3 regions of the Allobosea sp. GW821-FHT09G06 genome follow, and region 1 is predicted to be linked to each of the others. Evidence: riboswitches for the same ligand, from Rfam matches in the RefSeq annotation. Region 1 holds a riboswitch; each other region holds the start of a gene.
The links. Region 1 has a riboswitch for cobalamin ahead of AC07NY_RS01870 (hypothetical protein). Riboswitches for the same ligand answer to the same signal wherever they lie in the genome.
Positions count from the first base shown of each region.

Region 2: another riboswitch for cobalamin. It lies ahead of AC07NY_RS16425 (ABC transporter substrate-binding protein); the one in region 1 lies ahead of AC07NY_RS01870 (hypothetical protein).
Region 3: another riboswitch for cobalamin. It lies ahead of AC07NY_RS12060 (ribonucleoside-diphosphate reductase subunit alpha); the one in region 1 lies ahead of AC07NY_RS01870 (hypothetical protein).

Region 1 covers NZ_JBWKOI010000001.1:387,331-396,875, reverse strand. The annotation lists gene AC07NY_RS01885 (iron ABC transporter permease) at 1-15, opposite strand, end outside; gene AC07NY_RS01880 (ABC transporter substrate-binding protein) at 12-887, opposite strand; gene AC07NY_RS01875 (TonB-dependent receptor) at 888-3,056, opposite strand; gene AC07NY_RS01870 (hypothetical protein) at 3,053-3,811, opposite strand; cobalamin riboswitch at 4,040-4,244, opposite strand; gene AC07NY_RS01865 (ureidoglycolate lyase) at 4,352-4,744, opposite strand; gene AC07NY_RS01860 (hypothetical protein) at 4,634-4,972, shown strand; gene AC07NY_RS01855 (TetR/AcrR family transcriptional regulator) at 4,915-5,535, opposite strand; gene AC07NY_RS01850 ((2Fe-2S)-binding protein) at 5,737-6,195, shown strand; gene AC07NY_RS01845 (xanthine dehydrogenase family protein molybdopterin-binding subunit) at 6,199-8,379, shown strand; gene AC07NY_RS01840 (Isoquinoline 1-oxidoreductase subunit) at 8,379-9,008, shown strand; gene AC07NY_RS01835 (thioredoxin domain-containing protein) at 9,070-9,545, opposite strand, start outside.
Region 2 covers NZ_JBWKOI010000003.1:41,525-51,069, reverse strand. The annotation lists gene AC07NY_RS16455 (protein adenylyltransferase SelO) at 1-1,132, shown strand, start outside; gene AC07NY_RS16450 (alpha/beta hydrolase family protein) at 1,129-1,791, shown strand; gene AC07NY_RS16445 (L-serine ammonia-lyase) at 1,897-3,276, shown strand; gene ltaE (low-specificity L-threonine aldolase) at 3,356-4,387, shown strand; gene AC07NY_RS16435 (ABC transporter ATP-binding protein) at 4,398-5,192, opposite strand; gene AC07NY_RS16430 (FecCD family ABC transporter permease) at 5,189-6,232, opposite strand; gene AC07NY_RS16425 (ABC transporter substrate-binding protein) at 6,229-7,266, opposite strand; cobalamin riboswitch at 7,481-7,693, opposite strand; gene AC07NY_RS16420 (mandelate racemase/muconate lactonizing enzyme family protein) at 7,729-8,907, opposite strand; gene AC07NY_RS16415 (M81 family metallopeptidase) at 8,919-9,545, opposite strand, start outside.
Region 3 covers NZ_JBWKOI010000002.1:406,345-415,889, forward strand. The annotation lists gene AC07NY_RS12050 (xanthine dehydrogenase family protein molybdopterin-binding subunit) at 404-2,755, shown strand; gene metE (5-methyltetrahydropteroyltriglutamate--homocysteine S-methyltransferase) at 2,818-5,166, opposite strand; cobalamin riboswitch at 5,283-5,485, opposite strand; cobalamin riboswitch at 5,638-5,837, shown strand; gene AC07NY_RS12060 (ribonucleoside-diphosphate reductase subunit alpha) at 5,951-8,866, shown strand; gene AC07NY_RS12065 (ribonucleotide-diphosphate reductase subunit beta) at 8,950-9,545, shown strand, end outside.

The DNA.
Region 1 (9,545 bases):
AAAACGCGCCTTCATCGACCGGCCCTCCGCAGCAAGGCTGCAAGCTTCTCGATGCCGTCGACGGTGCGCGGCCCCGGGATGAGGAACTCGGCGCGGGCGACCGTATAGGCGCGCCCATCCCGCACAGCGCGTGAAAGGTGCCAGCCGGGCTGGGCCACAAGCGCGTCGAGATCAGCCTTCGTCCCCGCGAAAAGGAGCACATCGGGATCGGCCGCCACGATCGCCTCGGGCGAGACATGGGCGACGATGCTGCGCTCCAGCGCATGGCGGCCGCCCGCCTTCACGATGGCATCGCCCGTATAGGTATCGGCGCGCGCGATCAAAACGAGCCCATTGCCGAGCCTGCCCGTGATCATCGCGACGCGAGGGCGCGAAACGGGGGCAGTTTTCTCGATGCCAGCGAGGCGCGCTTCGAGCGCGGCCGCCACGGCCTCGCCGCGCTCGGGCACTCCGGCGGCCCGGCCGACGAGGCGCAGATTGTCCATCACCTCCGCGACACTGCGGGCGAGTAGCACCACGACCGGCACGCCGAGCCGCGTCATCGGGTCGATCAGCTGATGCATCGCCTGCCTTGCCGGCGTGACGATCAGCAGGTCCGGGCGTTGCGCGACGATGGCATCGACGGAAAAGCCGAGCCGGCCGCCGACCTGCGGCTTCTGCGTCAGCTCGGGGGGAAAGCGCGTATAGCTCTCGACGCCGAAGATGCGATCGGTGAGGCCCAGCGCCGCCACGAGCTCCGCGTTGGAAGCGAAGATCGGCACGATGCGCTGCGGCGGCTGCGCGATCTCGACCGCCCGGCCGACCGCGTCGGTCAGCCGGAGAGGCTCGGCGACGGCAGGAGCCGCGGCGCCGATGAGGCCCGCGAGGGTGAGGGCGACGCGCCGCACTCAGAACCGCGCCTGCAATCCGGCCTGGAACTCGAGGCCCGGCATGGACGTGCCGTAGCCGCCATTGGCGAAGCGGGAATCGAGCTTGTAGGGCCGCTTGTCGATGCCGATGAAGATCGGGTGCTCGTTCTTGTTGAAGAGGTTGTTGACCAGGGCGAAGAGCTTCACGCCCTTGCTCACCTCCACCTCGCCGCGCAGGTTCCAGACCCAGAACGGGTTCTTGCGGTGGATCCAGTCGCGGTTGGGCTCGGCGAAGGGGATGAGCAGGTTTTCCTCGGTGTTGTACCACATCGGTCCATAGAGCACGCCCGAGACCTGCACCGACCACGGATAGCGCACGCCGCTCTGGCCGAAGCGCGTGCCGATCGCCGCCTGATACTGGTACATGCGCTCCGGCTTGCGGCTGTTGGCCGTCGCCGCCGCGCCCTTGTCCTCCATGTCGAAATTCCAGGAGCCGTTGCCGAACACCGACCAGCGCCAGGCGGTGTTGTCGTATCCGGCCAGCTTGAGGAGGTCGGCATCGAGCTGCAATTCGACGCCGCGCACGACGACGTCTCCGGCATTGTTCGCATAGTCGGAGGTATTGGCGACATTGGTCCGGGCGCGGGTGACGATGCGGTCGGAAATGACGTTCTGGAAGATCGCGAAATCCGCGCGCCAGCCGTCGCCGGCATAGGCTGCGCCGGCCTCGACCTGCTCGCTTGTCTCCGGCTTGAGCGAGGGATTGCCGAAGATGCGCCCGCCGCCGAGCGTGTTGAAATCGGCGGCGAGCTCCGTCGCCGTCGGGGCGCGGAAGCCGGTCGCATAGCCGACGCGGAAGGTCAGCCGGTCGGTCGCCTTGAAGGTCGCGCCGGTGGAATATGTCGTCGCCTGATAGTCGACCTCGCGCGGGCGCTGGCCGGCGAGGTTCGGCGTGTATTCGAAGCTGGTCGTGCCGAAGGTCCGGCGCACGCCGGCGCGCAGGGTGACGCGATCGTCGAAGAGCTTCTGGGAATCCTCGACATAGAGCGCGTTGACCGTCTCGGACTGGTTGTTGTCCTGCGGCGAGACGGGGGTTAGCGGATTGCCGGGAACGCCGATGCGGTCGCGGATCGAGCGCAATGTGCTGCGCTCCCAGTCCCAGCCGGCGAGCAGGTCGTTGCCGGCCCAGAGCGTCATGCTCGGCTGGAAGCGGGTTCCGACGATGTTCAATTCGCGGCGGTTGTAATCGGCTGACGTGCCGGCTGCCGGCAGGCCGGTGCCGCCCCGGATGACCGGCGAAGCCCAGCGGAAATTGTCGACGTCCTGCACGGCATAGCCTTGCAGCATCCAGCGATACTGTCCGCCGGGGAGTTGGCCGCGATAGGTGATGTCGACGGAGTTGTTGTAGCGGTCTTCCTGGCTGACCGTGTTGGCGCCGGAACCACGGAAGCCGACATCGTAGATGCCGTCGGTCCGCAGCGTCGTCTCGATGCGGTGGTCGGGATTAATCTGCAAGCCCAGCGCGCCAGCGATGCCGAGGCGCTTCCAGCCGGTATTGGCCATGGTCGTGCCGCCGCGGCCGGACCGGTAGTCGTCGCGCGTGCCGCCCGAGATCCCGGCGTAATAGTCGATGCTGTCATAGAGACCGCCGGTCTGGGCCTTGCCCTGCAGCAGCCCCCAGGAGCCTCCTGCCCCTTCGATCATCGTGCCCGGAGCGGTGCGGCCGGTCTTGAGGATGATATTGATGACGCCGCCGATATTCTGGCTGCCATAGACGACCGAGGACGGTCCGCGGATGATCTCGATGCGCTCGACATCGGCGGCGGAGAGCTTGGACAGGTTGGCCGTGCCGGCGCGACGGCCGTTCATCAGCACCAGCACCTGGCTGCGGAAATCCTTGCCCTGACCGTCGCTGGCGCCGCCGCGGATGTTGATCGAGGTCTGCCCGGGCGTCCATTGGCTGAAGAAACCGACGGCGTTCTCCGCGAGCAGGTCGGTGATCGATTGCGCGCGGGCCCGCTCGATCTGCGCGGCATCGATGACCTGGACCGTTCCGGGAATGCTGCTGCGCGGCTCGGGGCGGCCCGTCGCCGTGACGACGAGCTCGTCGAGCTTGATTTCGGTCTGGGCGAAGGCGGGCACGGTCCCGATCGCCGTCAGGCAGGTCGCGGCAAGCAGGCAGGCTTTGCGGGAATTCAGGCGGATCATGACAGGTTCCAGACGAGGATGGCCGAGCGGCGATGGCAGGAGAGGCGAAAGCCGCCCGGCACGGGCACGGCCTGCTTGTGGAGATGGTCGAAAAGCTGCGGCCGGCGCGGATCGTTGGGCGACCAGCTCAACCGATCGGCCTGGAAGGCGGCGAAGGCCGGCAGGTCCGGCAGCACCAGTGAGAAGGTCCAGTCGACCGCATCCACGCGATCGGGCAGGTCGTTGCCGAGCTGCGCCAGCACCAGATCGATGCCGGGTGTCTCGTCCTCGCGGTGCCATTCGCGCGGCAGGCAAGCCGAAAGGATCAGCCCCTTGGGTGCCTTCTGTGCGGCGACGATCCAGACGATCTGACGGGTAGCCCACTGCCGGCAGCGTGCCAGGAAGCCGGGGGCATCCGTGAAATAGCCCGGCATGGTGGCGGCCAGGACGGTAGCGGCGGCTTCGCAATCGACCGCAACGTCGTCCCAGCCATGCGGGATGATGACCGGCGGCTGCGGCAGGGCGGCGAGCCGGGCCTGCATCGTCGGAGACGGTTCGATGGCCGTCCAGCGCGCGCCGGGCCGGCGCAGCGCCGCGCCCAGCTGCCCTCCCCCGGCACCGATGTCGATCAGATCGTCGATCCCGGGCGCGAGCTGGCGGATGAGCGGCGCGACACGCGCGACATAATCGGAAGAGTCGATAGCACTGGCGTAAAGCGCAAGCGGATCCAGGGGCGCCGCAGAGGACGCAGGCACAGAAGCGGAGACAGAGTTCATACCTGCCTCTTATCGCAACGTTATAACATTGCAATAACTCATACCTGGCGCAGGCGCTCCGGGCGTAGTCCACGCCCGACCGCTCGCGTGGCCGCCTCTCGACCCCGTCAATTCTATCATGGTCGTCCAGCCCCTCGCTGTCGCGGCCGGGGCAAAGGGAGGAAGCGCGGCAGACCGGCGGCGGGCGCCCGGTGCACTGCGATTCCGCCGGACACCCCGCCCGCGCGACATCATCACTGCGTCGGGGCAGGTCTCCTGGCTTGCGGGTCGTTGCTTTCAGGCTGTCTTCCCGGCGCGGACGCCAGTGACTTCAGGTAGCCGAAAACTCACCGCTCACAGTTGCGGGGGCAGCTCCGGGTTCCGTGCAAGCGCACGTCACCGGATTCCCTCTTAGCTTCGGATCGCTCCGAAGACCTCGACACGGATTAACGTAGATGGCGAGATTGTGGCGTCAAGCTACCGATGGCGCGGCAGGCGCGAAGGCTGTGGACGGCAGCGACGAGGACCATCATCGCACAACGCGCTACCTGAAACCCCTCGTCAGCTTACGTCGTTCGCAGCGAGCACCTTGGGCTCGATCGCGATGATCTCGCAATCCGCCTCGGTGCCATCCTGCCAGGACTGGACGAGGAAACGCGCATCGGAGCCGATGGCCATGATCGGATGATGCCAGAGCCCGCGGCGATAGATCACGCCCTGCGAAGCGGAGAACGAGAAGGCGGCGAGTGTCGAGAGATCGGGCCGGCCATCCGCGCCGTCCCGGGCGACGATGACGATATGGCCGGCGCCATCGAGCGGGACGATCCATTGGATCGAATTCACATGCCGCTCCAGCATGGCGATCGCGAGGCCCCGCTGCTGCTGCTTGGCCGAGAAGATCGACGTCACAAGTCTGGTGCCGGCCCGGACCTCGGCAGCCGGATGAGCATGGATATCGTGCCGGCGCGCGGTGCCGTTATTCGCGGTGCGGCCACTTTCCCCGGCTTCCACGATCTAGCCGAAAGGCTCGAAAGCGGCCTGCGTGACCGGCTGGATGCGAAGCGGGGTAAGGGGCTGAAGCTCGGTCCTGCCGTCATCCTGCATGTTGCGTTCTTTCTTCTCGCTTATCGCGCCAGCGCTGCGGCGAAGACCGACGCGATCGCGTCCAGCCTGCGCGCGTAATCCGCGGCACTGGGTGGCGTGCCGAGCTTCGCTCCCGCGGCGGCAAAGAGCAGGCTGGCGGTCCAGTCGTCGGCGCTGGCCGGCAGGCGCGATAGATTGATCTCGCCGCCTTGCTCGGCCTGCATCAGCAACGCGCGGGCAAAGGTCGAGAAGATCCGCTCGAAGGCCTGCAATTCACGCGTCGCGATCGTGTTCATCACGGCCTTCAGTTCGACGAGATGCTCGCCGGTGCCGAAGCTGGCATAGGCCAGCCCGTGATGCGCCTGAAGCAGCGCCGCGAGCCGCTCCGGAAACGGCCCCTGCCTTGCCACGACCTCACGGCAACGTGCTTCGACCCGTCGCCCGAGCAGGTCCAGCATGGCCCGGAAGACATCGTCCTTGCCCTTGAAGTGCAGGTAGAGCGTCGCCTTGGCGAGCCCCGCCTCCTTGGCGATGTCGTCCATCGAGCTGCGCTTGTAGCCGTAGCGGGCGAACAGACGCAGCGCCGCATCGGCGATCTGGTCGGTGCGGGCATTGGCATCCTCCGCAGGGAGAACGTTGGAACCTTCGTTTCCGTCCGGCATTGCAGCTTCTGCAGTCTTGACAAAATCCAAACTGCGCGCGACCATCCTAACTAGACTCAAAACGTCTAATTAGTCCAGTCGCGCGACCCAGGGCTACGGATCCATCGCCCGTTATCTGATATGTCAGATCGGGCCATCGAGGGCGAGCCCTCGATCCGCACCATGGTGCCGCGCTGCGTCATGCCAGCATCGGAGGCAACCATGGTCTCTCTCAAGGTCAACGGTACCGCGCATACCGTCGATGTCGATGACGACACGCCCCTGCTCTGGGCGATCCGCGACAATATCGGCCTCACCGGCACCAAGTTCGGCTGCGGCGTCGCCCAATGCGGCGCCTGCACCGTCTTCATCGACGGCCAGCCCCTGCGCGCCTGCGTGACACCCGTCTCGGCGGTCGGCACCAGCGAGATCACCACGATCGAAGGCCTCGCCGGCAAGGAGGCGGATGCCGTCCAGGCCGCCTGGATCGCCCGCGACGTGCCGCAATGCGGCTATTGCCAGTCCGGCCAGGTGATGAGCGCCATCGCTCTCCTGAAAGAGAACAAGAAGCCGAGCGACCGCGACATCGATCTCGCGATGAACGGCAATATCTGCCGCTGCGCCACTTATGTCCGCATCCGCGCCGCGATCCATGACGCGGCCCGCGCGCTGGAGATCTGAGCCATGACCGCGCATGATCCCAAGCTCTCCCGCCGCAGCCTGCTCGCAGGCGCCGGCGCGCTCGTCATCGGCTTCCATCTCCCCCGGAATGCAAAGGCGCAGTCCGGCGCCGGCGCGGCCTACCGCCCCGGCGGCAACGCCACCTTCGCGCCCAACGCCTTCATCCGGGTCGCGCCGGACTCCACCGTGACGGTGCTGATCAAGCATATCGAGTTCGGCCAGGGTCCGTTCACCGGGCTCGCGACGCTCGCGGCCGAGGAGATGGACGCCGCCTGGAGCCAGATGCGCGCCGAGCACGCTCCGGCCGACGTCAAGCTCTATGCCAATCTCGCCTTCGGCGTGCAGGGTACCGGCGGCTCGACCGCCATCGCCAATAGCTGGGAGCAGATGCGCAAGGCCGGCGCCGCCGCCCGCATGATGCTGGTGCAGGCTGCGGCCGAAAGCTGGAAGGTCCCAGCCTCCGAGATCAAGGTCGAGGAGGGCGTCATCAGCCACGCTTCCGGCCGCAAGGGCTCCTTCGGCGAATTCGCGCAAGCCGCCGCGAAACTGACGGTGCCGGAGAACCCGCCATTGAAGCCGGCCTCGGCCTACAGGCTGATCGGCAAGGAAGGTGCGGTGAAGCGCCTCGACAGCGCCGACAAGACGCGCGGCAAAGCCCAGTTCACCATCGATATCCACGCCCCGAACATGCTGACGGTGGTCGTGGCCCGCTCGCCGCGTTTCGGTGGCAAGGTCGCGAGCTTCGACGCGGCCGCGGCGCTCAAGGTCAAGGGCGTCGTCGATGTGAAGTCGATCGGCTATGGCGTCGCTGTTTATGCCAACGGCATGTGGCCGGCGCTCAAGGGGCGCGAGGCGCTGAAGGTGACCTGGGACGACAGCGCCGCCGAGAAGCGCGGTAGCCCCGAGCTCATCGCCGAGTACCGCAAGCTCACCCGCCAGCCCGGCACTGTCGCCGGCAGCCATGGCGATGCCGAGGCCGCGCTGGCCAAGGCCGAGCGCGTGATCGAGGCGGAGTTTGTCTTCCCCTATCTGGCGCATGCGCCGATGGAGCCGCTCGACGGCTACCTGGAATGGGATGGCGAGAGGGCTCATGCCCGCTTCGGCAGCCAGTTCCAGACCACAGAGCACCAGACCATCGCCGCCATCCTCGGCCTGCCGCCGGAGAAGGTGACGCTGGAGACGATGCTCGCCGGCGGCAGCTTCGGCCGGCGCGCGCAGGTCAGCCAGCATCTCGCCGCCGAGCTCGCCACCGTCGCCAAGACGATCGGCCCGAACCGCCCGGTCAAGGTGGTCTGGACCCGCGAGGACGATCTGACCGGCGGCTATTACCGCCCGCTCTTCGTGCATCGCTTCCGGGGCGCGGTGAAGGACGGCAGGATCGCGGCATGGTCGAGCACGCTCGTCGGCCAGTCCTTCTTCCTCGGCACGCCCTTCGAGGCAATGGTGGTGAAGAACGGCATCGACGCGACCTCGGTCGAGGGCGCCAACGAGATCTTCTACGAAGTGCCGGATTTCCGCTGCGAGGTGCACAACCCCAAGGTCGGCGTGCCAACGCTTTGGTGGCGCTCCGTCGGCCACACCCATACCGGCTATGCCGTCGAATGCTTCGTCGACGAATTGCTGCAGGCGGCGGGGCAGGACGCGGTACAGGGTCGGCTCGCGCTCATGGGTGACAAGCACCCACGCGCTGCCGGCGTGCTCAAGGCCGTCGCGGAACTCGCGAACTGGAAGGGCCCGGGGCCGGTCGATGGCCGGGCGCGGGGCGTCGCCGTGGTCGAAAGCTTCGGCTCGTTCGTCGCGCAGATCGCCGAGGTCTCGATGGGGCCGGAGGGCGAGCCCAAGGTGCACAAGGTCTGGTGCGCGGTGGATTGCGGCGTCGCCGTCAATCCCGACATCATCCGCGCGCAGGTCGAGGGCGGCATCGGCTTCGGCCTCGGCCACGCGCTCTACGGCCAAATCACGCTCGATGGCGGCCGGCCGGTCCAGACCAATTTCCACGAATACCGCTCGCTGCGCATCCACGAGATGCCCGCGGTCGAGGTGACCATCATCTCCTCGACGGAGAAGCCGAGCGGCATCGGCGAACCCGGCGTGCCGCCGATCGGGCCTGCCGTGGCCAATGCGCTCGCCGCGCTCGGCCATGGCCGGCCACGTCAATTGCCGATGCAGGGAGGCACCGTCTGATGAGCCGCAACCTGATCCTTGCCGCAGGCGCGGCACTCGCCGTCTGCCTTGGCGGCAGTGCATTGACGCTGGCGCAGAATGCCGGGCAGGCCCAGCCCGGCGGCGCGAGCCTGCGCCCGGCATCGAGCTTCTCCGGCATTGCCAACCAGCGCGACCGCTCGGTCGCTCTGTTCAACGAGATGGGCAAGGTGCTGACCCATCCGCGCTGCATGAACTGCCACCCGGCAACGGAGCGCCCGCGCCAGGGTGACCTGCGCAAGCTGCACGAGCCTGTCGTCGTCCGCGGCAAGGACGGGCATGGCGCGGCCGGCCTGCCTTGCGCAGCCTGTCACGGCAAGCAGAACTTCGACCCCGCAGGCGTTCCCGGCGACGGTCACTGGGCGCTGGCCCCGGCCTCGATGGCCTGGGAAGGCAAGACACTCGCCCAGATCTGCGAGCAGTTGAAGGACCAGAACCGCAATGGCAGCCGCGACCTCGCCGCGCTGGTCAAGCATGTCACGACGGACACGCTGGTGCTCTGGGGCTGGAACCCCGGCAAGGGGCGCCAGCCGGCGCCGGGCACGGCAGCCGAGTTCGGCGCGCTGATGCAGGCCTGGGCCGACACCGGCGCAGCCTGCCCGGCCTCGTAGCAGACAGACGGGAATCCGGCCTGAACTCGGACAGGCCGGATTCCCGCTTGTATTCAGGTGTTCACGCGGCGCCCGTCATCGCGGGAGCCTCGCACCGGCCAGTATCACACGCCTCCGCCTCGGCATTCGACGAGCCGGCGTGAAGTTCCGTCGCGGGCGCGGACAAGGCCATGGCGATGCGGGCGCCCAGAGCAAGGTCTTCCTCCACCCCGAAGGCATGATGCAGGATCGCCCCGTCGCGCCCGATCAGCACCGAGGACGGCGTTCCGCGCAGGCTAAAGCGCCGCATCGTGACGGGGACGTCCGATCCCTCTTCGGCCAGGTCCACCGCAACCGGCGATCTCAGCCGGTATTCGTGCAGGAAGGCGCGAAGCGTGACGGGGGACATCGCCGCATGGTGCTCGAACACCGTGTGGACGCCGATGATCTGCAGATCGCTCCCGGCGAAGACGCGCTCGATGCGCTGCACTTGCGGGATCGCCTGCGCGATGCAGCCGGGGCAGAGCAGCTGGAACGTATGCAGGAAGACGGGTCGCC
Region 2 (9,545 bases), on a different contig from region 1:
GACGCCGTTCTCGCGCCGGGGCGATGGCCGCGCCGCGCTCGGCCCGGTGCTGCGCGAGTATATCGTCAGCGAGGCGATGGCGGTGCTCGGCGTGCCGACGACGCGCGCGCTGGCCGCCGTCCTGACAGGCGATTCCGTCCGGCGCGAGACCTTGCTACCCGGTGCCGTGCTGACTCGCGTCGCCTCCAGCCATATCCGGATCGGCACCTTCCAGTTCTTCGCCGCGCGCGGCGATCACGAGGCCCTGCGCCTGCTCGCCGACCATGTCATCATCAGGCATTATCCGGCCTGCACCGGCGACGGGCGCCATCTCGCCCTGCTGGAGGCGGTCGTCGCCGCGCAGGCCGCGCTGATCGCGCAATGGATGACGATCGGCTTCATCCACGGCGTGATGAACACCGACAACATGTCGATTGCCGGCGAGACCATCGATTACGGCCCCTGCGCCTTCATGGACACCTATCACCCGACGACCGTGTTCTCCTCGATCGACGAGCGCGGCCGATATGCCTATGCCAACCAGCCGCCGATCGCCCGCTGGAACCTCACCCGCTTCGCCGAGACGCTGCTGCCGCTGCTGGACGAGGACATCGACAAGGCCGTGCCGATCGCGCAAGGAGCGCTCGACCGGTTCGATCCCCAGTTCCAGGCGCATCTGATCGCGGGCTTCCGCCGAAAGCTCGGTCTTGCGAGCGAGGAAGCGGAGGATGTCGATCTCATCAGGACGCTGCTCGAGGCGATGCAGCAGGGCGAAACCGATTTCACGCTGGTCTTCCGCCGCCTCAGCGAGGCTGCCGGTCCAGCGGGCAATGCCGATGCCTGCCTCAGCCTCTTCGGCAATCCCTCGGCCTTCGACGCCTGGGAAAACCGGTGGCGCCAGCGCCTGCTGCGGGAGCCGGCGTCGGCCGAGACGCGGCGGGATGCGATGCTGCGTACCAATCCTCTGTTCATCCCGCGGAACCACCAGGTCGAGGCTGTGATCGAGGCAGCTGTCGAGCGCGATGATCTCGCGCCGTTCGAAACCCTTCTCGAGGTGCTCTCCCGGCCCTTCGACGATCAGCCCGGCCGTGAAGACTATGCGCGGCCGCCCGCCCTGCATGAGCGCGTGCTGGCGACGTTCTGCGGGACCTGAAGCCGATGTTTCTGTTCAATGGCCCTGACAGAGCCGATGTGACCATTCTCCTGGCGCACGGAGCCGGTGCGCCGATGGATTCGGCATCGATGACGGCGGCCGCCGAGGCGCTGGCTGGCGCCGGCTTTCGCGTCGCCCGCTTCGAGTTCGACTATATGGCGGCGAGACGAGCCGGAACGGGACGCACACCCCCGCCAAAGGCCGAGAAGCTCAATCAGCAATATCTCGCCGCGATCGAGGCACTCGGTACCAAGGGCACGCTCATCATCGGCGGCAAGTCGATGGGCGGGCGCGTCGCCAGCATGGTGGCCGATTCCCTGTTCGAAACCGGACGGGTCCAGGGCCTACTCTGCCTCGGCTATCCCTTCCACCCGCCCGGCAAGCCCGGGCAATTGCGAACCGCGCATCTCGTCGATCTCAGGACACCCGCCTTGATCGTGCAGGGCACGCGGGACGAGTTCGGTACGCGCGACGAGGTCTCGACCTATGCGCTTTCGCCGGCGATCGAGCTGCTCTGGCTGGAAGATGGCGACCACGACCTGAAGCCGCGCAAGCGCGTATCCGGCTTTTCTGCCGCCGATCATCTCGAGACCATGGCGAAGGCCGTCTCCGGCTGGGCCGGACATTCCCTTTCGCCGCCCGTCATGCCATCGGAATAGGCGATGGCCTGCGCGCGGACGGAGGCGATCCAAAGCGTGACGGCGTGACGATTTCCCTCTGGGCTTCGCGCCGGACACATAAAGCAAGTTCGACAGGGGGTAGGAATGTTCCTGAGCGTATTCGACGTCTTCAAGATCGGCATCGGCCCGTCGTCCTCGCACACGATGGGGCCGATGACGGCGGCGGGGCATTTCCTCGAATTGCTGCGCCAGGCCCCGTCGCGCGATCGCGCCGCGGCGGTCCGCGCGACGCTCTACGGCTCGCTCGCCTTCACCGGAAAAGGCCATGCCACCGACCGCGCCGTGGCGCTCGGCCTGCTCGGCTGGACGCCCGCCGCCTTCGATTTCGACGCGGCTGAGCGTGGGCTCGACGAACTCGGCCGCAGCCATCTCCTGCGGCATGACGGCCTGCCGCCGCTGGTCTTCGACCCCGCAACGGACATCGTCTTCGACTACGGGCCGCCCCTGCCCGGCCATGCCAATGGGCTCGTCTTCAGCGCCCGCGATTCCGCCGGTACGGAAATTCTGTCCGAGACCTATTACTCGATCGGCGGCGGCTTCGTGGTGACGGCACAGGAGCGCGAGGCGCCGGCCGCCGCTACGGAAGCCGCATCCTGGCCCTACCCGTTCGCCAATGCGGCGGCGATGCTGCGCATGGCCCGGGAAAGCGGCCTCTCCATCGCGGAGATGAAGCGCGCCAACGAAATCCATCGCCTGTCGCAGGAAGAGGTCGATAGCGGCCTCGCCCGGCTTTGGTCGGTGATGAACGACTGCATCGAGCGCGGCATGAGCCAGGAAGGTGAATTGCCTGGCGGCCTGCGCGTGCGGCGCCGGGCGGCGCGCATCCACCAGCAACTGGCAGCCGAAAAGCTCGCCAACCGCGCCCAGCCGCATGCCTCGACGGATTGGCTCAGTGTCTACGCCATGGCTGTGAACGAGGAGAACGCGGCCGGCGGCCGGGTCGTGACCTCTCCGACCAACGGAGCGGCCGGCGTCGTGCCGGCCGTGCTGCGCTATTATCTCGACCATTGCGTCGGCGCGGAGCCGGAGAGGGTCGCCGACTTCCTGCTGACGGCGGCGGCGATCGGCGGGCTGATCAAGCACAATGCCTCGATTTCCGGGGCCGAGGCCGGCTGCCAGGGCGAGGTCGGCTCCGCCGCCGCCATGGCCGCGGCCGGGCTCTGCGCGGTGCTCGGCGGCTCGCCCGCCCAGATCGAGAACGCGGCCGAGATCGCGCTGGAGCACCATCTCGGCATGACATGCGACCCTGCGGCCGGTCTCGTCCAGGTGCCTTGCATCGAGCGCAACGGCATCGGCGCGATCAAGGCGGTAGCGGCCGCGTCGCTGGCGCTGCGCGGCGACGGCTCGCATTTCATGCCGCTGGACAACTGCATCGAGGCGATGCGCCAGACCGGCGAGGCCATGAACGAGCGTTTCAAGGAAACCAGCCTCGGCGGGCTCGCGGTCAACCTGCCGGAATGCTGAGCCCTCCCCCGTCAATTTTGCATGATGGCTCGGGCGAGTGCCGGGTAGTGTGGCCACACAGCCCGCAAGGATCGGATCGATGATCGTGGATGATTTCCGCTCGGATACGGTGACGCGCCCCGGCGACGGGATGCGCGCCGCCATGGCGGCGGCGGAGGTCGGCGACGCCGTCTATGACGATTGCCAGACGACCAAGCGGCTGGAAGCCATGACCGCCGAGCGGCTCGGCAAGGAAGCGGCGCTCTTCTTCCCCACCGGCACGCAAGCCAATCTCGCCGGGCTGATGGCCCATTGCGAGCGCGGCGAGGAATATATCGTCGGCCAGATGGCCCATACCTATCGGCTGGAAGGCGGCGGCGCGGCCGTGCTCGGCTCGATCCAGCCGCAGCCCCTGCCCAACGAGCCGGACGGCACGATCGCACTCGATGCCATCGCCAACGCGATCAAGCCGAACGATTTCCATTTCGCGATGACGCGGCTGCTGGCGCTGGAGAACACCTTCAACGGCCTTGTCCTACCGGACGCCTATCTGGAAGCCGCGACCGGGCTTGCCCGTTCGCGTGGGCTCGCCACCCATCTCGACGGCGCCCGCCTGATGAACGCGGCAGCGGCGAGCAATCGCGATGCAGCTTGGATCGCCGGGCAGTTCGACACGGTGTCGCTCTGCCTGTCCAAGGGACTGGGTGCGCCGATCGGCTCGATATTGGTCGGCCCCAAGGATTTCATCGCGAAGGCCCGCCGCATCCGCAAGATGCTGGGCGGCGGCATGCGCCAGACCGGCGTGATCGCGGCAGCAGCGATCTATGCGCTGGAGCATAACGTCAACCGACTCAGCGAGGATCATCGGCGCGCTGCGGCGCTCGCCGAGGTGCTCGGACGTTTTCCGGAGCTCGGCGCCGGGCCAGCCCGCACGAACATGGTGTTCATGTCGCCCAAGGCGTTCGACACTGCGGCTTTCGCCACCTTCCTGCGCGAGCGCGGCATCGCCGTCAGCGGGCGTTACGGCACTTTGCGCTGGGTCACCCATCTCGATGTGAACGACGCCTCCGTCGCGCGCGTCGCCGAAGCCTGCGAACGCTTCTTCGACAAGCGGCAGGCGGCCGCGGAGTAGAGGCCCGGCCTCAATCGCTTCCGGGTGCAGCCTTCCGCGGTTCGGCCTCGATCAGGTATTCGATGTGTCGGCGGCCTGAGTCTCCCAAGCGGATCGAGACCGCGACACCGAAGATGCGCTGGATCGCCTCGGCCGTCAGGACCTCCTCCGGCGCGCCGGCCGCCTGAAGCCGCCCATCATGCAGCAGCGCGATCTCGTCGCAGAACATGGCGGCGAGGTTGAGATCGTGCAGCGCCATAATGCAGGTGATGCCGAGGCGGCGGACCAGGCTCAGGATCGAGAGCTGATGCTGGATATCGAGATGATTGGTCGGCTCGTCCAGGATCAGCTCGCTCGGCTCCTGCGCGAGCGCGCGGGCGATATGGACGCGCTGGCGCTCTCCGCCTGAGAGCGTATGCCAGAACTGGTCATGGCGCTCGGTGAGCCCGACCCGCGCCAGCGCCTCGTTGACGGCGGCTTCGTCGGCGTCGTTCCAGGAGGCCAACGCGGCACGATGCGGCGTGCGGCCGAGCCGAACGACATCGCAGACGGAGAGCTGGATTTCGGTCGTCGCCTGCTGCTCGACGAAGGCGAGACGGCGGGCGAGCTCGCGGCGCGGCACGGCGGCGATGTCGTTTCCGTCGAGGGTGACGACGCCGCTCGCGACATTGCGTAGGCGGCAGAGCAACCGGAGCAGGCTCGACTTGCCGGAGCCGTTGGGACCGATCAGGCCGAGCACGCGGCCGGGCGCAGCCTCCAGCGTCACGCCGTCGACGATCATCCGGCCGCCGGCACCCCAGCGGACCTCGCGGGTGGCGAGCGTCATGCCGGCCTCCGGGCACGGTAAAGGATGAGCGCGAAGACCGGGGCGCCGAACAGGGCGGTGACCACGCCGATCGGCAGGATCTGCTGCGGGATCAGGATGCGGGAGAGGATGTCGGCGAGGATCATGAAGATCGCGCCGATGACGAGGCAGGCCGGCAGCAGGCGGGCATGGCCGGAGCCGACGAGGAAGCGCGCGGCATGAGGGATGATCAATCCGACGAAGCCGACGGTGCCGACGATCGAGACCATCACCGCCGTCATCACCGCCGTGGTCGCGAAGAGCACGACCTTCACCCGCGTCACCGCGACGCCGAGCGAGGCGGCTGCATCGACGCCGAAGGCGAACGCGTCCAGCACCTTGGCGTGGAGCATGCAGATGCCGAAGCCGATGAAGGCAACCGGCGCCGCCATCCAGAGATCGGGCCAGCGCACGCCGCCGAAATTGCCGAGCAGCCAGAACATCACGCCGCGCGCCTGCTCGGCGCTCGCGAGCGTCGTCACGATCGTCGCGGTGGCCGCATTGAAGAGCTGCGAGGTGGCGACACCGGCGAGGATGACGCGGTCGCTCGCGCCGCCCGCCCCTGCCGCCAGCAAGGCGACGACGACGAGCGCGGCGCAGGAGCCGATGAAGGCGCCGGCCGATACCGAGAGCACCGCGCCGCCGATGCTGATGCCGAGGATCAGTACCGCGACGGCGCCGGTCGAGGCGCCCGCCGAGATGCCGAGGATATAGGGCTCGGCCAAGGGATTGCGCAGCAGCGCCTGCAGGATCGCGCCGGACAGAGCGAGCGCGCCGCCGCAGAGCCCCGCCATCAGCGCGCGGCTCAGGCGATAATCGAAGATGACGCCCTGCTGGATCGCGCTGACCGGGAAGTCGAGATCGAACAGCCCGTTTCCGAGCGCCTTCAGGGCCGTGTCCAGCGGGATGCGCATCTCGCCGATCGTCACCGCCAGCGCGACCGATAAGGTCAGCGCCAGCAGCGAGGCCAGTGCGATGCCGATCCGCGCCGGCCAGTTCGGCCCATGGGCGGCGTGGCTCAACGCGAGAGACCGAAGCCGGCGATTGCCTTGGCGAGGGTCTCGATGCCGTCGACCGTGTCGAGCCCGGCGCGGGTCGCGCCGACATCCAGGATGACGACGCGGTTGTTCCTGACGGCATCGAGCTTGCTGGCGACCGGGTCGGTCTTGAGGAATTCCAGCTTCTTCTCGATATCATCGGCCGGGAAGCGGCGGCGGTCCATCTTCACGGTGACAATCACGGCCGGGTTGGCGGCGGCGATGCTCTCCCAGCCGACCAGCGGCCATTCCTCGTTGGTCGCGATGATGTTGCGGGCACCGAGCTTGGACAGGATATAGGCGGGCACGCCGTTCTTGCCGGCCATGAAGCCGTCGCCCTTGATGTCCTTGCTGGAGAACCAGACGACGACCGGCACGTCCTGCGCCTTGAGCTTGGCGACCTGCTCGACCGCCTTGTCCTCGCGGGCCTTGAGCTCGGCGACGAGCGTCTCGGCCCGGTCGGCGACGTCGAAGACCGCGCCGAATTCGCGGATGTTGCGATAGACCAACTCCATCGTGAACATCTGGGTGCGCACGCCGTCGCCGGCACCGGAATTGTCCTTGCCGACGCAATCGGTCGGCGAGACGTAAGCCGGCACCTTCACCTTGGCGAACTGGTCGCGCTTGCCGACGATGCCGTTGGGCCCGACATGCCATTCGAACATCGCGGTGACGAGATCGGGCTCCTGCGCCAGCACCGCCTCGAAGCTCGGGTCGTTATCGGCGAGGCGCTTCACCTTGGCGTTGACCGCCTCATAGGGCTTGGCCACCGGCGAGAACCAGACCGCGGTGCCGACGACGCGATCGCCGAGGCCGAGCGCATAGAGGATTTCCGTCTGGGTCTGGCCGATCGCGACGACGCGCTTGGGCGCGGCGTTGAAGGTGATCGTCTCGCGGCAATTTTCCAGCGTCAGCGGGTATTTGGTCGGCGCCGCGCTGGCCGCGCCGGCGGCGAGAGCGCCGAACAGCGCGGCGGCCGAGAGGCGAAGCAAGGTATTGAACGGGCGCGCAGCCGGCATCGAGGCCATCCGAAATGTAATAATGTTGCATTTCTGATAGAGTGCGCGGCACGCGGCCGTCAAGCCGCCCCGAGCGGCCTGTGCATTTGTCTTCGTGAACATGGACTTCATCGCTCCCCGAGATGACGGCCGGGGCAGCTTTGGGCATGTGGGACGGGAAGGCGGCACAAGGCCGCCATCGACACACACAGCTCCGGAACACCCCGTCCGAAAGACGTCTTCGACGACCGGGGCAGGTCTCCTGGCTCGCGGGTCGATGCCGCTTCCGCCCGGCCTTCCCGGCGCATCAGGCGCCAGTGGACGATGGACGGAAAGCTCGCCGCTTACAGTTGCGGGGGCAGCCTCGGCTTTTGCGCGTAAGCGCGCAGCACCGAATTCCCTCTTAGCTCCGGAAGCAACCCGGAGAACCTCGATCGGCGCACACCCTATAAGGGCTTGGCGCTGCGTCAAGCGAACAGCTCTTCAGAGGCTGGGCGTGCTGTAGAGCCGCTTGCCGCCTACCGAGATCTCGACCTCCTGCAGATAGCCGCGTAGCGCCGTGGTCGCGACCTTGATGCCGAGGCCGGGCGCGTCGGGCGCCGCGACCTGCCCGTTCGCGTCACGCTCCAGATGATTGGCCGAGATCGCCGTGGCGAGCGGCTTCGGCATCGCCGGGTATTCGCAGATTTCGTGCTCGGCCAAGCCCGCATAGGGCTGGAGCGAGGCCGACAACGCCAGATGCGAGGTGAAGGTGTGGTTGACGAAGGTCACGCCCTTCGCGACCGCATAATCCGCGACCGCCTTGGACGGGCCGATGCCGCCGATGCGGCCACAATCGATCTGGACATAGCCGATGCCGCCATAATCGATGAGCTGCCGGGCCATCGACTCGTTATGGGCGCCCTCCCCGCCGGCCAAACGGACCTTGGGGCTGCGCCTGGCCAGGCTGCCATAGGCTTCGAGCGCGCTGGCGTGGAAGGGCTCCTCGAACCAGAGCACTTTCGCCTTCTCCATCGCAGGCAGACGGGCAGCAGCGCGCTCGACATCCTCGATGAAGATCTGGCCGGTATCGATCAGCAGGATGCCGTCCTGCCCCAAACCCTCGCGAGCGGCGACGAAATGCTCGGCATCGGCCTCGACGCTGCCCCGCCCGATCGGCCCCCAGCCGAACTTGGCGGCGCGGAAGCTGCGGCTGCGGGCATCGCGGGCGCGTTCGAGGGTTTCCTGCGCCGTGTCGCCGAAGAGGACCGAGGCATAGGGCGTCTTGGGATGGCTTTTCGCGTAGCCGAGCAGGCGCCAGACCGGCTCGGACCGCATCTTCCCGAGGATATCCCACAGCGCCATCTCGACGCCCGAGAAGGTATGCGGCGCCTGCAGCAGGTCCATCGAGTTATAGGCGACGGCGGCGGCGATGCGGGCGATGTCCTCCGGGCTTTCCAAGGTCTGGCCAAGCACGGAATCGGCGACCGGCCGGCAGACGCCATGCGACATCGGGCAGATGAAGGCGGCGATGGAGGGCAGCGGCGCCGCCTCGCATTCGCCCCAGCCGACATGGCCGCCAGCCGCGACCCTGACCAGCAGCGCATCCTGGCTGCCATCGGCCTCGTCGGTGACGACGGGCATGGCGAGATAGAAGAAATCGACGGCCTCGATCCTGGGCACGGGTCTTCTCCTCACAGTTCGTAGATCGTGGCGCGGGGCGCGAAGGTGACGCCCTCGTCGAGCGGGTAGATGGGCCGGGCGCAGATGGTGTGGCCGAGGCTTTTCAGGTTGGCGGAGGTCGCGCCGGGCGCATCGATGTTGAAGTTTCGCGCGCACCACTGGTCGAACATATGGAATTCGGTGTGGGGCGACTTCACGACGATCAAGTCGAAATCGGTCGGGCCTATGCCGTTGGCGTAGTACATCGCGCGGTCGAACAGGCTGACCGAGCGGCTCATCACCACGACGGTGACATTGTCCCAGGTCAGAACCGCGGTCGGCCCGGCGCTCAACGGCGCCTTCATCGTCTCCAGCGCCGCTTCGCCGTCCGAGAGCAGCTTGACCTTGGCCTTGACCTGCATCGGCGAGAAGCGGGCGGGATCGATCGAGCCGCCGAGCGTGATCTCGATCGTCGCGCCGATACCGGCCTTGTGCGCGGCTGCGGCGGCCGGCGCGTCGACGATCTGCGCCAGCACGCGCTTGCCGTAGCGCGCCTTGCGCAAGGCAGCGAGGATCAGGTTGCTGTCACCGGAGGCGCCCGACGAGGTCGCGTCGGCAGCGTCCGTGAAAATCACCGGGCCGTCGATGCTGCGGGCCTG
Region 3 (9,545 bases), on a different contig from region 1:
GATCGCGGGGGCGGATTCGAGGCACCGGTCACGGGTTGGGCATGGTCATCCACGTCGTCACGGCCGGCATCCGCTCCCGAGGTCGCTGCAACCGGCGCCGGCGACGCGAGTTATCACGTCGATACAACTTATACGTTCAAATTGTATGGAATGAGTAAAGAAAAGATAGGCTCTATGGTGAATCGCGGATCGTCCGGCCGCCAAGAGCCGGTGCCGCGGGCTTCCCTACGTTCAATGGAGCTATGCCAACGAAACAGGCGCCAATGCGCCCGGGGATGCCTATGATCGCCGGCAGCTGAGCGCGACTCTGAAAACCGGGGCGCGCCCGCGAAAGGTCGAAGCGCTTCCTGCCGATCCGCTCGGGATCACCGCTCCGGCCTTCACTCGACTGTGGTGCCTTGCGATGAACATGCATGTTTCCAAGCCAGATCGCCTCGCAGGACGCGCCGGCATCGGTCAGTCGCTTCCCCGCAAGGAGGACGCGACCCTCGTACGCGGCGAGGGACGCTACACCGACGATCTGTCGCTGGACGGCCAGCTCTATGCCGCTTTCGTTCGCAGCCCGCATGCGCATGGCATCATCCGTGGCATCGATACCGCCGACGCGAAGGCGATGAAGGGCGTCGTCGCGATCTACACGGCCGGGGACCTCGAAGGGCAGGGCTATGGCGCGCTGAAATGCGTGGTGGACCTGCCGAACCGCGATGGAACCGCGATGAGGAAGCCGGTCCGGCACGCGCTGACGGCGGACAAGGTGCGCTTCGTCGGTGACCCCGTCGCCATGGTCGTCGCCCGGACAGTGCAGCAGGCGCGCGATGCCGCCGAGGCGGTGTCGCTCGATATCGACATCCTGCCCGCTGTCACCTCCGCTGAGGCGGCGCTCGCCCCCGATGCGCCCCAGCTCTTCGAGGACGTGCCCGGCAATCTCATCCTCGACTATCATTTCGGGGATGCCGGCAAGGTCGCGGCGGCTTTTGCCGGGGCGGCCCATGTCGCGAAGGTGCGGATCGTCAACAACCGCATCATCGTGAACCCGATCGAGCCGCGCGCGGCGATCGGAACCTATGACCGCAAGACGAAGCGCTACACGCTCCATGCGCCGAGCCAGGGTGCCTTCGGCATGCGCAACAATCTCGCGGCCGCGATGGGCGTGCCGCAGGAGAAGATGCACCTCATCACCGGCCATGTCGGCGGCTCCTTCGGCATGAAGTCGGCCGTGTTTCCGGAATATGTCGTGCTGCTCCATGCCGCGCGCCTTCTGAAGAAGCCGGTGAAATGGGCCGACCAGCGCTCCGAGAGCTTCGTCTCCGACCATCATGGCCGCGACATGGTGTTCGAGGCGGAGCTCGCCCTCGATGCAAGTGGCCGCTTCCTCGCGACGCGCTTCACCGGCTTCGGCAATATGGGCGGTTATCTCTCCCAGCCCGGCCCGCTGATGGCGACGCTGAACATCGGCAAGAACAGCGTCGGCATGTACCGCACGCCGCTGGTCGAGGTGCAGACGCGCTGCGCCGTCACCAACACCGTCCCGATCGCGGCCTATCGCGGGGCCGGTCGCCCCGAGGGCAACTATTTCATGGAGCGGCTGATCGACACCGCCGCCCGCGAGATGGGGATCGACCGGGCCGTCATCCGCCGCCGCAACCTGATCGCGCCAGCCCAGCTACCGTGGAAGACCCCGATCGGGACGGTCTATGACAGCGGCGATTTCCCGGCCCTCTTTGCCCGCGCGCTGGAGGCGGCCGACTGGAAGGGTTACCGGGCGCGCGAGCGCGCCAGCCGCAAGGCCGGCAAGCTGCGCGGCCGCGGCATCGGCTGCTATCTCGAGGTCACCGCCCCGCCCAGCAACGAGATGGGCGGCATCCATTTCGAGGCGGACGGAACGGTCACCATCGTCACCGGCACGCTCGATTACGGGCAGGGCCACTGGACGCCCTTCGCGCAGGTCCTGACCAGCCAGCTCGGCGTGCCCTTCGACAAGATCAAGCTCGTGCAGGGCGACAGCGATCGCCTGATCGCGGGCGGTGGCACCGGCGGTTCGAAATCGATCATGGCGAGCGGCTCGGCGATCATCGAGGCGAGCGAGCGCGTCATCGAGAAGGGCAAGTTGCTCAGCGCCCATTTCCTCGAGGCCGCCGCCGCCGATATCGAGTTCACCGACGGACGCTTCGCTATCGCCGGAACCGACCGCTCGATCGGCATCATGGAACTCGCCCGCAAGCTGCAGGCGGGTGCGTCGCTGCCGGATGACCTGCCGCGGACGCTCGATGTCGATCACGTCTTCAAGGCCGCTCCTTCAGCCTATCCCAATGGCTGCCACATCGCCGAGGTCGAGATCGATCCCGATACCGGCCATGTCGAGATCGCGAGCTATGTCATGGTCAATGATTTCGGGGTGCTGGTGAACCCGATGATCGTCGAGGGGCAGCTCCATGGCGGCGTCGTGCAAGGCATCGGCCAGGCGCTCTGCGAGATGACCTCCTATGACGAGAACGGCCAGCTCCTGACCGGCTCCTATATGGACTATGCGATGCCGCGTGCCGCGGATGTGCCCTTCTTCACCTTCATCAGCGAAGGCGTGCCGACTCGCACCAACCCGGTCGGCGCCAAGGGCTGCGGCGAAGCTGGCTGCGCCGGCTCGCTGCCCTCGGTCATGAACGCGATCGTCGATGCCCTCTCGCCCCATGGCGTGCGCCATATCGACATGCCGGCGACGCCATTGGCGATCTGGAAGGCCATTCACGCGAAGGCCTGACATGGTCGCCGGGTTTGGATCGCAGGCGCGGCGTCACCGTCGCGCCTGCTGTGCTTCATTCGTCAGTGCGCGGCCGCGCGGATTTCCCGTGCCGCCTCGACCATGTTGACGAGTGCGGGGCGGACCTCCTCCCACTTCCGGGTCTTCAGGCCGCAATCCGGATTGATCCAGAGCTGGTCGTCCTTCAGCCGCTGGCGTGCGAGCTTCAGGAGTTCGGTCATCTCGGCGACATCCGGCACGCGCGGCGAGTGGATGTCGTAGACGCCCGGGCCGATCTCGTTCGGGTACTTGTAGCCGACGAAGGCGTCGAGCAGCTCCATCTTCGAGCGCGAGGTCTCGATCGAGATCACGTCGGCATCCATCGCCGCGATGGCGTCGATGATCTGGTTGAACTCCGAGTAGCACATATGGGTATGGACCTGCGTTTCGTCGGCGACGCCCGACGCGCAGATGCGGAAGCTCTCCACCGCCCAGCCGAGGTAGTGCTTCCAGTCGCTCTTGCGGAGTGGCAGACCCTCGCGCAACGCCGCCTCGTCGATCTGGATCATCGCCGCACCGGCCTTCTCCAGGTCGAGCACCTCGTCGCGGATCGCCAGCGCGATCTGCTTCGACGCCTCGCTGCGCGGCAGGTCGTCGCGCACGAAGGACCAGTTCAGGATCGTGACCGGGCCGGTCAGCATCGCCTTCATCGGCCGCTGCGTCAGCGACTGGGCATAGCGCCACCACTCGACCGTCATCGGCTTCGGCCGCGAAACGTCGCCGAACAGGATCGGCGGACGCACGCAGCGCGAGCCGTAGCTCTGCACCCAGCCGCCGCGCGTGAAGGCGAAGCCGGCGAGCTGCTCGCCGAAATACTGCACCATGTCGTTGCGCTCGAACTCGCCATGGACGAGCACGTCGAGGCCGATCTCCTCCTGCCAGCGCACGGCGCGAGCGGTCTCCTCGCGCAGGAACTGCTCGTATTCGGCATGGCCGAGCTGACCCTTGTCATGGGCGGCGCGGGCCTTGCGGACCTCCGGCGTCTGCGGGAAGGAACCGATCGTGGTTGTCGGGAAGGCGGGCAGGTTGAAGCGGGCGCGCTGGAGCTTGGCGCGGTCCGCGAAACCGCTCTTGCGGCGAGCGAAGGCCTCCGTGACCGCAGCCATGCGCGCTGCGACGGCCTTGTCGTTGACCTTCGGCGAGGCCCTGCGTGCGGCCGCTGCCGTGGTCGAGGCGGCCAGCCTGTCCTTGACGGTGCCGCGCCCGCCGCCAAGCGAGCGGCCGAGCGTGGAGAGTTCGCCCATCTTCTGTACGGCGAAGGCAAGCCAGTTCTTCACCTCCGGATCGAGACTGGTTTCGAGTTCCAGATCGATCGGGCAGTGCAGCATGGAGCAGGACGGTGCGACCTGGACATGGTCGGTGCCGCGCCTGGCCGCGACCGGCTCGATCTTTGCGAGGACCGCCTCCAGATCGGTCTTCCAGATGTTGCGGCCGTCGACCACGCCGAGCGAGAGCACCAGGCCTTGCGGCGCTTTAGCCAGAACCGCATCGAGCTGCTCGGGCGCGCGGACGAGATCGAGATGCAGGCCTGCGACCGGCAGGGATACCGCCGTGTCGAGATTGTCGCCCAGTGCTCCGAAATAGGTGGTGAGCATCACCTTGAGCTGCGGCAGGGCGTGCGCGATCGTCGCATAGGTCCGATGCAGCGCGGTGCGGGCGGCCTCATCGAGATCGAGCACGAGGCAGGGCTCGTCGATCTGCACCCATTCCGCGCCATTCGCCGAGAGACGGCGCAGCACATCGACATAGACCGGCAGCAATTCGCCCAGCAGCGACAGCGGATCGAAGGACGTGTCCTTGGACTTGCCGAGCTTCAGGAACGTCACCGGGCCGAGCAGGACAGGACGCGTCTCGTAGCCGAGCGCCTTTGCCTCGCGATACTCCTCCACCGGCTTCAGCGAGGCGAGCTCGAAGCTCTGCCCCGGTGCGAACTCCGGCACCATGTAGTGGTAGTTGGTGTCGAACCACTTGGTCATTTCCTGCGCCGGGACGCCATGGGCATGATCGTGGTTGTGATGGGCATGGCCGCAGGACGTATGCGGCTCGGCTTCGCCCTGCGAGCCGCGAGCCATGGCGAAATAGGTGCCAAGCGGCACCGGCCCACCCTTCCAGCCATAGATGTCCGGGATCGCACCGACCATGACGCTGGTGTCGAGCACCTGGTCGTAGAAGGAGAAGTCGTTCGACGGGATCACGCTGATCCCTTGCGCCTTCTGGCGCGCCCAATTGGCCGCGCGCAGGCCCGCAGCGGCCTCGACGAGCGATCTTTCGTCGGATTTTCCGGCCCAGAAGCTTTCGAGCGCGGTCTTGAGTTCGCGGCGCGGACCGATGCGCGGCGTGCCGAGTGCAGCGACAGGTACTGATTGAGACATAGGCTTAACCCCGACTAGTTGGGGGCAAAGGCCAAAGCGGACGCGGGACGAGGACCGTCCGGACGCAAGAATCCGGGCGGGGCCGCCAAGCGCACCACCGGGACACCCCGCCCGAGGACGTTCATGTTGTCGGGGCAGGTCTCCTGGCTCGCGGGTCGTCGCTCTTGCCCGTCTTCCCAAGGCCTCGCGGCCTCAGTGACATGGGTGGGCAGAAAGCTCGCCGCTGACAGTTGCGGGGGCAGCGCCGGTCTCTCACCGGCTTCCCTCTTAGCTCCGATACGGCAAGCCGCACCGAAGAACCTCGACGCCGCATCATGGGCCGCCATTCGCGGGTCGTCAACAAGAGATATAAAGACATATTTATGTCTTCATGTCGGGCATGCGCTCGGGCGTTGCCGCCGAGATGTCCTCGCTTTCCACATGCGGTTGAGGAAGAGCATACGACCGATTGACATCGGAGCGGAGAGTAACGCTAGATGTAGTTGTCGATGGTCTCTCGAATCGCAAGATCGAGAGCTAAGAGGGAAGCCGGTGAGAGACCGGCGCTGCCCCCGCAACTGTCAGCGGTAAGTTCTTAGTCCAGCGTTGTCACTGAGGCTGCAAGGCCTTGGGAAGACGGACGAGAGCGGTGACCCGCGAGCCAGGAGACCTGCCGCGACCTTTGTTTACGTCCTCGGGCGGGGTGTCCCGGTGGTGCGCTTGGCAGGTCGCGGCATCGTATCGTCGCGCGCCTTCTCGACGCGACCGCTCGGCCTTTGCCCCCAACATCTTGGGGTTGATGCCGATGTCTCTTTCTCTTGAAGCCGAACGGCCTTCACTGGCCCCGCTGGGTGCCGAACCTGCTGCATCGCCGCGCGCCGCAGCGGCGGAGCCCGGCTACCAGCTCATCCGCCGCAACGGCGCGGTGACGCCCTTCGACCCCTCAAAGATCGCGGTCGCCCTGACCAAGGCTTTCCTGGCGGTCGAGGGCGCGAGCGCCGCCGCGTCCCGCCGCATCCATGATGTCGTCGCCGACCTGACCGAACAGGTCGTCTCCGGCCTGTCTCGCCGCGCCGCGACCGGCCGCACCTTCCATATCGAGGACGTGCAGGATCAGGTCGAGCTCGCGCTGATGCGCGGCGAGCATCACAAGGTCGCCCGTGCCTATGTCCTCTATCGCGCCGAACGGGCGCAGGAGCGGGCCAGGGCGCAGGCCGGGTCCGCGCCGGCCGCAGCCGCGCCGTCGCTGCAGATGAAGCTCACTGACGGCACGCTCGTTCCGCTCGACGCCGCCCGCCTCGACAAGGTCGTGCGCGAGGCTTGTGCCGGGCTCGACGGCGTCGCGGCCGAGCCGATCCTGATGGAGACCCGCCGCAACCTCTATGACGGCATTTCGCTCGACGAATTGGCACTGGCGCCGATCCTCGCTGCGCGGACGCTGATCGAGAGCGAGCCGAACTACGCCAAGGTCTCGGCCCGCCTCCTGCTCGACAAGCTGCGGCGCGAGGCGCTGAGCTTCGTCCATGGCCATGCCGAACAGGCGACGCAGGAAGAGATGGCCGCCGGCTACGGCGACTACTTCACCGCCTATCTCAAGACCGGCATCGAGAATGAATTGATCGACACCGAGCTAGGCCGCTTCGACATTGCCCGCATCGCGGCGGCGCTGAAGCCCGAGCGCGATCTCCAGTTCGACTATCTCGGCTTCCAGACGCTTTACGACCGCTATTTCCTGCATGTCCGGGGCAACCGCTTCGAGCTGCCGCAGGCCTTCTTCATGCGCGTCGCCATGGGCCTCGCCATCCGCGAGATCGACCGCGAGGGCAGGGCGATCGCGTTCTACGACCTGCTCTCCTCCTTCGACTTCATGGCCTCGACCCCGACCCTGTTCAACTCCGGCACGCTGCGCCCGCAGCTCTCGTCCTGCTTCCTGACCACGGTCGCCGACGATCTCGACGGCATCTTCAAGGCGGTGAAGGACAACGCGCTGCTCGCCAAGTACTCGGGCGGCCTCGGCAATGACTGGACGCCGGTGCGCGGTCTCGGCGCGCATATCAAGGGAACGAATGGCGAGAGCCAGGGCGTGGTGCCCTTCCTGAAGGTCGCCAACGACACGGCCATCGCCGTCAACCAGGGCGGCAAGCGTAAGGGCGCGGTCTGCGCCTATCTCGAAACCTGGCATGTCGACATCGAGGAGTTCCTCGATCTCCGCAAGAACACCGGCGACGACCGCCGTCGTACCCATGACATGAACACGGCGAATTGGATTCCCGACCTGTTCATGCAGCGCGTCGAGGCCGGCGGCGACTGGACGCTGTTCTCGCCCGACGAGGTGCCGAACCTGCACGATCTCTATGGCAAGCCGTTCAAGGCGGCCTACGAGGCCTATGAGGCGAAGGCGGCCAGCGGCGGCATCAAGGTCTTCAAGCGGATCAAGGCGCTCGATCTCTGGCGTCGCATGCTGACCATGCTGTTCGAGACCGGCCATCCCTGGATCACCTTCAAGGACGCCTGCAACCTGCGCTCGCCGCAGCAGCATGCCGGCGTGGTGCACTCGTCCAATCTCTGCACCGAGATCACCCTCAACACCTCGGCCGACGAGGTCGCGGTCTGCAATCTCGGCTCGGTCAACCTTGCGGCGCATGTCACGGCTCAGGGCCTCGATCAGGCCCGGCTGGCGCGGACCGTGAAGACCGCCATGCGGATGCTCGACAATGTCGTCGACATCAATTTCTACACGATCCCCGAGGCGCGCCGCTCGAACCTGCGCCACCGCCCGGTCGGGCTGGGGCTGATGGGCTTCCAGGACGCGCTCCAGGCCCTGCGCCTCCCGGCTGCCTCGGAGCAGGCGGTAGCTTTCGCTGATACGTCCATGGAGGCGATCAGCTTCCATGCGATCTCGGCCTCGGTCGATCTCGCTGCTGAGCGCGGCCGCTATCCGAGCTTTGAGGGCTCGCTCTGGTCGAAGGGCATCCTGCCGATCGACTCGCTCGACATCCTCTCGGAAGCCCGCGACGGCGATGTCGAGCTCGACCGCTCGGCGACGCTGGATTGGGAAGGCCTGCGCGAGCGGGTGAAGACCACCGGCATGCGCAACTCCAACACGATGGCGATCGCGCCGACCGCGACGATCTCCAACATCGTCGGTGTCTCGCAATCGATCGAGCCGAGCTACAGCCAGCTCTACGTCAAGGCGAACATGTCGGGCGACTTCACCGTCGTGAATGCCGGGCTCGTCCATGACCTCAAGGCGAGGGGGCTATGGGACGAGGTGATGGTCTCGGACCTCAAGTACTATGACGGCAAGGTCAGCGGGATCGATCGCGTCCCGGCCGATCTCAAGGCGCTTTACGCCACCTCCTTCGAGATCCCGACCGAATGGCTGATCAGGGCAGCGGCGCGCCGTCAGAAATGGATCGACCAGGGCCAGTCGCTCAATCTCTACATGGCGCAGCCCTCCGGCCGGAAGCTCGACGAGGCTTATCGTCTGGCGTGGCGATTGGGCCTGAAGACGACCTATTACCTGCGTGCTCTGTCGGCGACCCATGTCGAGAAGTCGACGCTGAAGGGCACCGACGGCAAGCTCAACGCAGTCTCGGCGACGGTGCCGGCTGCAGCCAAGTCCACAGCGCCGATCATCGTCGACATATCCTTGGAGAACGGCATGGCGGTGCCGAACGCCTGCTCGCTCGACGATCCGACCTGCGAAGCCTGCCAGTAACGCGCGCCATCGTCCCAACCTCGCGTCATTCTCGGGTCAAGCCCGAGCATGACGCCCTTCACGTTTCAAGAACGGAACACCCCATGCTCGACTGGTCCGACACCAAGCCGGCGCCCGCCGCCAATCCCGCCATCCTGACCAACCCATCCTCCGCGCCCGACGCCACCGGCCTCGGCGAGATCGACCGCAATGGCGGGCGCGTCACCGTCGACGAGAAGCGCATGATCAATGCGCGCGCCGACGTGAACCAGCTCCTGCCGCTCAAGTACAAATGGGCCTGGGAGAAATACCTCTCCGGCTGCAACAACCACTGGATGCCGACCGAGGTCTCGATGCAGGCCGACATCGCGCTGTGGAAGTCGAAGGATGGCCTGAGCGAGGACGAGCGGCGCATGCTCAAGCGCAATCTCGGCTTCTTCGCCGCGTCAGAGAGCCTCGTCGCCAACAACATCGTGCTGGCGATCTATCGCCACCTCACCAACCCGGAATGCCGGCAGTATCTTCTGCGCCAGGCCTTCGAGGAGGCGATCCACACGCACACCTTCCAGTACATCGTCGAGAGCCTCGGGCTCGACGAGGGCGAGCTATTCAACATGTACCGCGAGGTGCCCTCGATCACCGACAAGGCGGCCTGGGCGCTGAAGCACACCCAGAGCATCGAGAACCCGGATTTCAGCAC